3 regions of the Alicyclobacillus fodiniaquatilis genome follow, and region 2 is predicted to be linked to each of the others. Evidence: riboswitches for the same ligand, from Rfam matches in the RefSeq annotation. Region 2 holds a riboswitch; each other region holds the start of a gene.
What was found. A riboswitch is a leader RNA that binds a small molecule or an ion and turns the genes downstream of it on or off. The one in region 2 is predicted to bind ZMP and ZTP.

Region 1 (2,267 bases), on a different contig from region 2:
TTGTAACTGGTTTTCAAGGGATTGCAGCAGGCCAGATTACAACGCTTGGACGCGGCGGTTCCGATACGTCGGCGGTGGCGCTGGCGGCTGCGCTCGAAGCGGACGCGTGTGAAATTTATACGGATGTCGATGGGGTTTATACGACAGATCCGCGTGTGGTGCGGCAAGCGAAGAAGCTGGACTATGTCACATACGATGAAATGCTGGAGTTGGCCAACCTCGGCGCACAGGTTTTGCACCCGCGCGCGGTTGAAAATGCCAAGCATTTTTCGGTGCGGTTAATCGTTCGTTCGAGTTTTTCAGAGGAGGATGGAACACAAGTCGTGTCTATGATGGAGAATCAAATGGAAGAGCGTCAGGTCGTTACAGGCATCGCATTTGAACGTCAGGTGGCGCGGATTGCGGTCATTGGTGTGCCGACAAAGCAGCACGGGTTGGCATCCATCTTCTCGAAGCTTGCAGAACACGGCGTCAATGTCGACGTCATTGTCCAAAGTGTGGTCAGTGAGGCTGCGGTCGATGTCGCATTCACGGTAAATGAGGCAGACATCGACAAAGCGGTTGAAGTCGTTGAAACATTGCGGAACGGGCTTCATTTCGAGCGGATCGAAAGCGCGGCTGAGTTGGCGAAAGTGTCGATTGTCGGGGCAGGCATGATCAGCAATCCTGGTGTTGCCGCACAGATGTTTGTCACGCTGCGCGACACAGATATTCATGTGCAGATGGTCAGCACTTCGGAAATCAAGGTGTCTTGCGTGATTCCTGCAGGTGATGTGGAGGCGGCCGTACAGGCATTGCATCGCACGTTTGTTGAAGCGGAGAGGGAAGCTGATCTCACGGTGACGGAATCTTAATGCGAAACCAGCCAGTTTTGTGTATGCGAACTGGCTGGTTTGGGTTTCGGTTGCTGTATTGGAATGTTCAGTATAGAATATATTTTGGCTCTTCTACTTGACGCATGTATACAACCTCTTCTATCCTGAAAATAAAGTTGATACCTGTGCGTGCGCCATCCGCGATGCCTCGATTGACTGACATTTTCATGATTCTGCTGGTGTGGGATGCATCACGCATGGCGGTCTATCCTGAAAATAAATTCGGTGGTCTGGCAGTGCGCTGTTTGCGCGCTTTCCATCGACATGGATGGTTGCGGTTCTGAAACGTTGTAACTGTAAATGGCGTTGTCGTAGGACGTGTAAAACCATGAAATCACCAATAAAACGTTGCATGACTGGCGGATAGTGGACCATACCACAGGGGAGTGCGACGTGTTGCGATGCCGGCCGCCTGGGCGCTTTGATTTGGTTCAAAGTGTCCTGGTGGCTTTTTTGTAGGCTGTTTTTTGAACAAGGGGGAAGCATGGATGTTCCGCATATTGGTCACAGACGATATTGCTAAGAGTGGGATTGAAGTATTGGAAGGTGTTCCAGACGTACAGGTCGACGTGCAAACAAATCTATCGGAAACGGAGCTGCTAGAAGCCATTGCAGAGGCGGATGCGCTTGTCGTTCGTTCACAGACCATGGTGAATGAAGCGGTCATTGCAGCCGGCAAACGCCTAAAAGTGATTGGCCGCGCAGGTGTGGGCGTGGACAATATCGATTTGGAGGCTGCGACAAAACAAGGCGTGCTGGTCATCAATGCGCCGGACGGCAACACCATCGCTGCGGCTGAGCACACGTTCGCCATGATGATCAGTTTGGCGCGGCATATCCCAGCGGCGAATCGGGACTTGCTCGGCGGGAAATGGAACCGCAAGCGTTGGGTGGGTGTTGAATTGCGTGGCAAGACACTCGCTGTGCTGGGCATGGGCAGAATCGGCACAGAAGTGGCGAAACGCGCGAAAGTGTTCGGCATGCAAGTGCTTGGTTTTGATCCATTTTTGACAGAGGAACGCGCAAACAGCTTGGGTGTTGTCAAGGCAAGTATTGACGAGGCGGTCGCTGGCGCCGATTTTATCACGGTTCATACACCGTTGACGAAGGAGACGCACCACCTGATTGGCAGAGAGCGGCTGTCGCTGGTAAAACCAACAGTTCGCATTGTCAACTGCGCGCGCGGCGGCATCATTGATGAACAGGCCCTATGTGAAGCTTTGGCGGAAGAACGCGTTGCAGGCGCGGCGTTGGATGTGTTCGAGTCGGAGCCCTTACTGGAAGATCATCCTTTGCGTCAATTTGAAAATGTCATTCTGACGCCACATCTCGGCGCTTCGACGGTGGAGGCGCAAGAAAACGTGGCGATTCAGGTCGCAGAGCAAGTGATTC
Region 2 (2,267 bases):
ATCAGCGTGATCGTCGTGATTATCGCGATTTTTGTCTTGATTTCGACGCATCACATTCGCCTTGGTTCATTTACAGCTGCTAAGCCGAATTCAAGCACGAATGTGATTACGCCAGTCCCTAGCGGATCAAACAAGTAAAGGGGCATCTCCAATGCTTATCATTTAATGATGGAACAAGCGAAGACCCGCAAAAGCCATCACCATGCCATATTCGTCAGCAGCCCGGATGACTTCCGCGTCTCTCAAAGAGTGTCCAGCTTGAACTACATATTTGACACCACTTTGGCTCGCTCGATCCAAATTGTCTCTAAATGGGATATAGGCATCCGAAGCATATGCCACCCCCTGAAGTCCTTTTAACCATTCCTTTGTTTCGAGGCGAGAAAGACGATGAGGAATCTCATCGAAGTTGTTCTCCCATTCACGAATCTCGGGCAAAGTCAGCTCTTCACATGTCCACTGATCAATTGCGTTATTCCGCGCGGGTCGCCCAATCCCTTTGTGAAACTTCATGTTCAGCGCGATGGGGTGTTGCCGCAGATACCAGTTGTCCGCCTTGTTAGCGGCTAACCTTGTACAATGTATTCGAGACTGTTGTCCTGCTCCGACGCCGATGGTTTGTCCATCCAGCGCAAAGCATACTGAATTAGATTGCGTGTACTTCAGTGTAATGGCTGCAAGGAGCAGATCCCGCTTTGCTGACTCTGGAATGGACGCTTTTGTGGTCACCACATTTTGCAATATCTCTTCCGTAATGGTCGCATTGTTGCGTTCCTGCTCTATCTTAATGCCAAATACCGTACGCTGCTCAATCGGATTGGGTTCGTAATTGGGATCGATTTCAAGGATGAGGTAGTTGCCGTTCTTCTTGGTTTTCAGTATTTCTAGCGCGTCATTATCATAGCCTGGGGCAACAACGAGATCCGATACTTCTCGTTTCAACAGCCGGGCGACGGATACGTCAACACGGTCACTCAACGCGGCGCAATCCCCAAACGAAGACATCCGGTCTGTGCCTCTCGCTCTTGCATACGCAACCGCCAACGGAGACAGCTCCAAATCCTCTACAAAATAGGATTTTTTCAGATTGCCGCTCAATGGGCTATAGACCGCTGCCCCCGCAGGGCTGACATGCTTAAACGAAGCAGCCGCAGGCAAGCTTAGCGATTTCCGCAGTTCGCGCGCTAATTGAAAAGCATTTAATGCATCGAGCATATTAACCAGACTGGGCTCACCGTTTAGAATTTTGATAGGCGCCGAGCCCTCATACATCATTTTCGCAGACATCTGATGTGGATTCATGCCATAGCGTAGCCGTAGTTCTTCCATGCAGTTGGAAGCCCCTTTCACCAAAAATTTTAGCCCAGGCGAACGGCTACGTCAGGCTATGTGCTCCATTGTGGTACTCCACTTTGATTCGCCAGTCACACATAGTCACAAGTTGATTATACGCAATTTTCAATATCCCGTGTCTGCTTTTGGACGAATCCCCTTCATGTGCTTCGTCTTTATTCACATAAATCTCTGAATTTCGCGTTCATTTTCAAATATAACTTTCTCCAAATAAGGCTTTCCTCCAGAGAGCCTCGCCCCCACGACAAGGGATGACTTGGCCCGTGCGTAAAATTCGGGCTCCAACGTCGGCGGCACTTGTACTTTGTAGATATGCCGACGTTCATCCACCGTACGAACCCTTTGTACACAAGACAGTGGCCATTCATGAACCGTGACTCGTTCTTCTACCGGTTAAAGATACTAAAGTAAGCGGTATCATCTGACGGCGAAACATGACGAGGTTGATATCAATGCTTATAACTGTTTAAACTCAATGTAAGCTTCTGCCGCAAAGTTCTTCACAACTTAAACGTGTTCTTAATGATTTCAGCAACTTCAAAGGCACTTAGGTTTGTATTGTTGATCTTCAGATAGTTATCCCTTTTGATTTCGCCATCGCTTAAGGAGGCGTACGAAATGCCAAGATTAAAGAAAATTATAAACATTTATGCGGTGACTGAGGTTACTATCGTTGCATTTGCTTATACGTGGTGCATCGCTCTTGTCGATATATACCAAACAAGCGATCAATCCGGAAGATTGCTGTATTGGTATATTATCGCATATTTCGCTTTTATATTGTTTACTAGGTCAACCATTGAAGTGATTGTAATGAATATATTGTCAATCGTGAGCCTTCCTTTTGTATTTCTCCTGCCACAAATACAAGAAGCGGGTCCATACATGCTTGAAGGAGAACCATACATACAGGT
Region 3 (2,267 bases), on a different contig from region 2:
AAAGCGTACATGAATAAGCACGTCTGCCGGATCGAAATCCCAGCAGAACAGCGCCAAGCGCGTAATGCTGCTTTTGGCGCAGCGGTGTACAACACGATGTGGGGGCCATCGGAGTTTTTTGCGACTGGCAATCTCAAGGATTATGACCGAACAAGCCGGTTGCCTGAAATCGACGTGCCCGCGCTGTTTACTTGTGGTCATTACGACGAAGCCTCGCCCGACTCCACGAGATATTACCATTCGCTCGTGCCGGGATCGCGCTTTCACGTGTTTTCGAATAGCGCGCACATGCCTCAAGTGGAACAGACGGATGAGTACATTCGCGTGATACGGACGTTTCTGCAGGATGTTGAAGCGTGATCGCATGGGTCAGAAGGTAAAGTAGCAACCATCCGCGGTAAACAAGCGCGTGCCGGGAAGGCTGCACGCGCTTGTTTGTGGTTATTGCTGCGGCAGGGACACATCAAGGTTCCAGGGGCCATTGAAAAAAAGGTGGCCAATGCCACCCCCTTTTCAACATCACACAAAACACCGATGATTGAACAATTGCCTACTCGGACAGGTGCGCTTCCAAAAACCAAAGATCCTTGTCCAACTGGCGTGACACTTCGGTGAAGAGGTCTGATGTATCCGGATCTTCATCGGCAGTTGTTACAACCGCCTCACGCGCGCTGTTTGCAACTACAGCCCAACGGTCTACCAGTGCACTCATAACTGACGAATCTTTCGTCGTCTCCAGTGCCCAAACCGGCAACGAAGTTTGCGCGGCAATGGTTTGCACAGGAGCACCTGCGATGCCACCCAGCGCGGTGACTCGTTCAGCTACGGTGTCCGTCAATTCGAAAAGATGTCCAGCCAATTCATCAAACAACTCGTGGTACGCGATGAAATGTGGCCCCCGCACATTCCAGTGCGCCACCTTCGTCTGTATCAAAAGGTCAGTGAGATCTACCACGTGTTTATTGAGTATTTCCGCCATACGTCGCTTTACGTCATCGGGTAAATTGTTGCGTATTTTTCTCAATTCGGACATTGGAATCCCCTCGCTCTTCAAAATTAACCCTGCAGGTCACATATTATAAACAACTGAAATATGAGGATAGTATGCCCCAAAGCACCCTTGTTTCCGATCAGATGTCGCTGTATGATAAAAATAACTGCATACCACGATGCGTGACTGGCGGAACGTGGAAAACCACAGGGGAGCGCATGGTGATTCGCCGACCGCCTGGGCAAGAGGTATTTGAGAAACTCAAATACCTCTTTGTTTTTCTCCCTCATTTTGGTGAAAAACAAGTGTGCAACACACACGCAAAGGCGGTGCTTTTATGTTAGGCGAATTGAAACAAGCCATTTCCATGCACGATCCTGAGGTCGCTGCGCTGATTGCAGCAGAAGATGTGCGTCAACAGCAGACGATTTGTTTGATTCCTTCGGAGAACTACGCCTCCAAGTATGTCCTGGCTGCTTTGGCCACATCGTTTACCAACAAATATTCTGAGGGTTACCCCTACCGCTGGCAAGACGGCGACAAAGTGGCCCGCAACGGTCGTTACTATCAAGGGCAGGCGAACACCGATGCACTTGAACATTTGGCGATGCAAAGAGCCTTGGATTTATTTACGCCAAATCCGGAACGCTATCACGCCAATGTGCAGCCGCTCAGCGGCTCGCCAGCAAATCTTGCTGTGTTGAACGCTTGCCTCGAACCCGGTGACACGTTCATGGGCTTGAGCCTCCAACACGGCGGCCATCTCACACACGGGCACAATGTCAGTGTCACGGGGCGCTACTATCAGGCAGTCCACTACCATTTGAACGATGATGAAGTCATCAATTATGCGGAAGTCCGCGCACTGGCTGAAAAACATCGGCCAAAATTGATCTTCTGCGGCGCGACGGCCTATCCGCTCATCATCGATTTTGCGCAACTTGGCGAGATCGCCAAAGCTGTCGGCGCATTGTTGGTCGCCGATGTCTCGCACATCAACGGCCTGTGTATTGCCGGGCAACATCCACATCCGTTCCCGCACGCTGATGTCCTGACCACCACGACCCACAAAATGCTGCGTGGACCGCGGGCGGGCTTGATTATCTGCCGCAAGGAATTGGGTGAAGCGATAGATCGGTCTGTGTTCCCTGGCCTCCAAGGCGGCCCGCATATGAACACGATTACGTCCATGGCCATCGCGCTGCAAGAGGCGGCAACAGAAAGCTACCAAGCATATGCGGCGCAAATTGTGAAGAATGCCAAACGTCTAGCGCAG

Region 1: it holds a riboswitch for ZMP and ZTP, as region 2 does, so the genes downstream of both, serA (phosphoglycerate dehydrogenase) here and ACFSB2_RS23615 (phosphoribosylaminoimidazolecarboxamide formyltransferase) in region 2, are expected to answer to the same signal.
Region 3: it holds a riboswitch for ZMP and ZTP, as region 2 does, so the genes downstream of both, ACFSB2_RS14405 (serine hydroxymethyltransferase) here and ACFSB2_RS23615 (phosphoribosylaminoimidazolecarboxamide formyltransferase) in region 2, are expected to answer to the same signal.

Annotation. Positions count from the first base shown of each region.
Region 1 covers NZ_JBHUCX010000092.1:165,195-167,461, reverse strand. The annotation lists gene ACFSB2_RS22215 (aspartate kinase) at 1-854, shown strand, start outside; ZMP/ZTP riboswitch at 1,218-1,300, shown strand; gene serA (phosphoglycerate dehydrogenase) at 1,364-2,267, shown strand, end outside.
Region 2 covers NZ_JBHUCX010000097.1:5,180-7,446, reverse strand. The annotation lists gene ACFSB2_RS23620 (hypothetical protein) at 1-138, shown strand, start outside; gene ACFSB2_RS23615 (phosphoribosylaminoimidazolecarboxamide formyltransferase) at 163-1,329, opposite strand; ZMP/ZTP riboswitch at 1,355-1,438, opposite strand; gene ACFSB2_RS23610 (hypothetical protein) at 1,972-2,267, shown strand, end outside.
Region 3 covers NZ_JBHUCX010000035.1:234,734-237,000, forward strand. The annotation lists gene ACFSB2_RS14395 (proline iminopeptidase-family hydrolase) at 1-360, shown strand, start outside; gene dps (DNA starvation/stationary phase protection protein Dps) at 551-1,033, opposite strand; ZMP/ZTP riboswitch at 1,164-1,241, shown strand; gene ACFSB2_RS14405 (serine hydroxymethyltransferase) at 1,329-2,267, shown strand, end outside.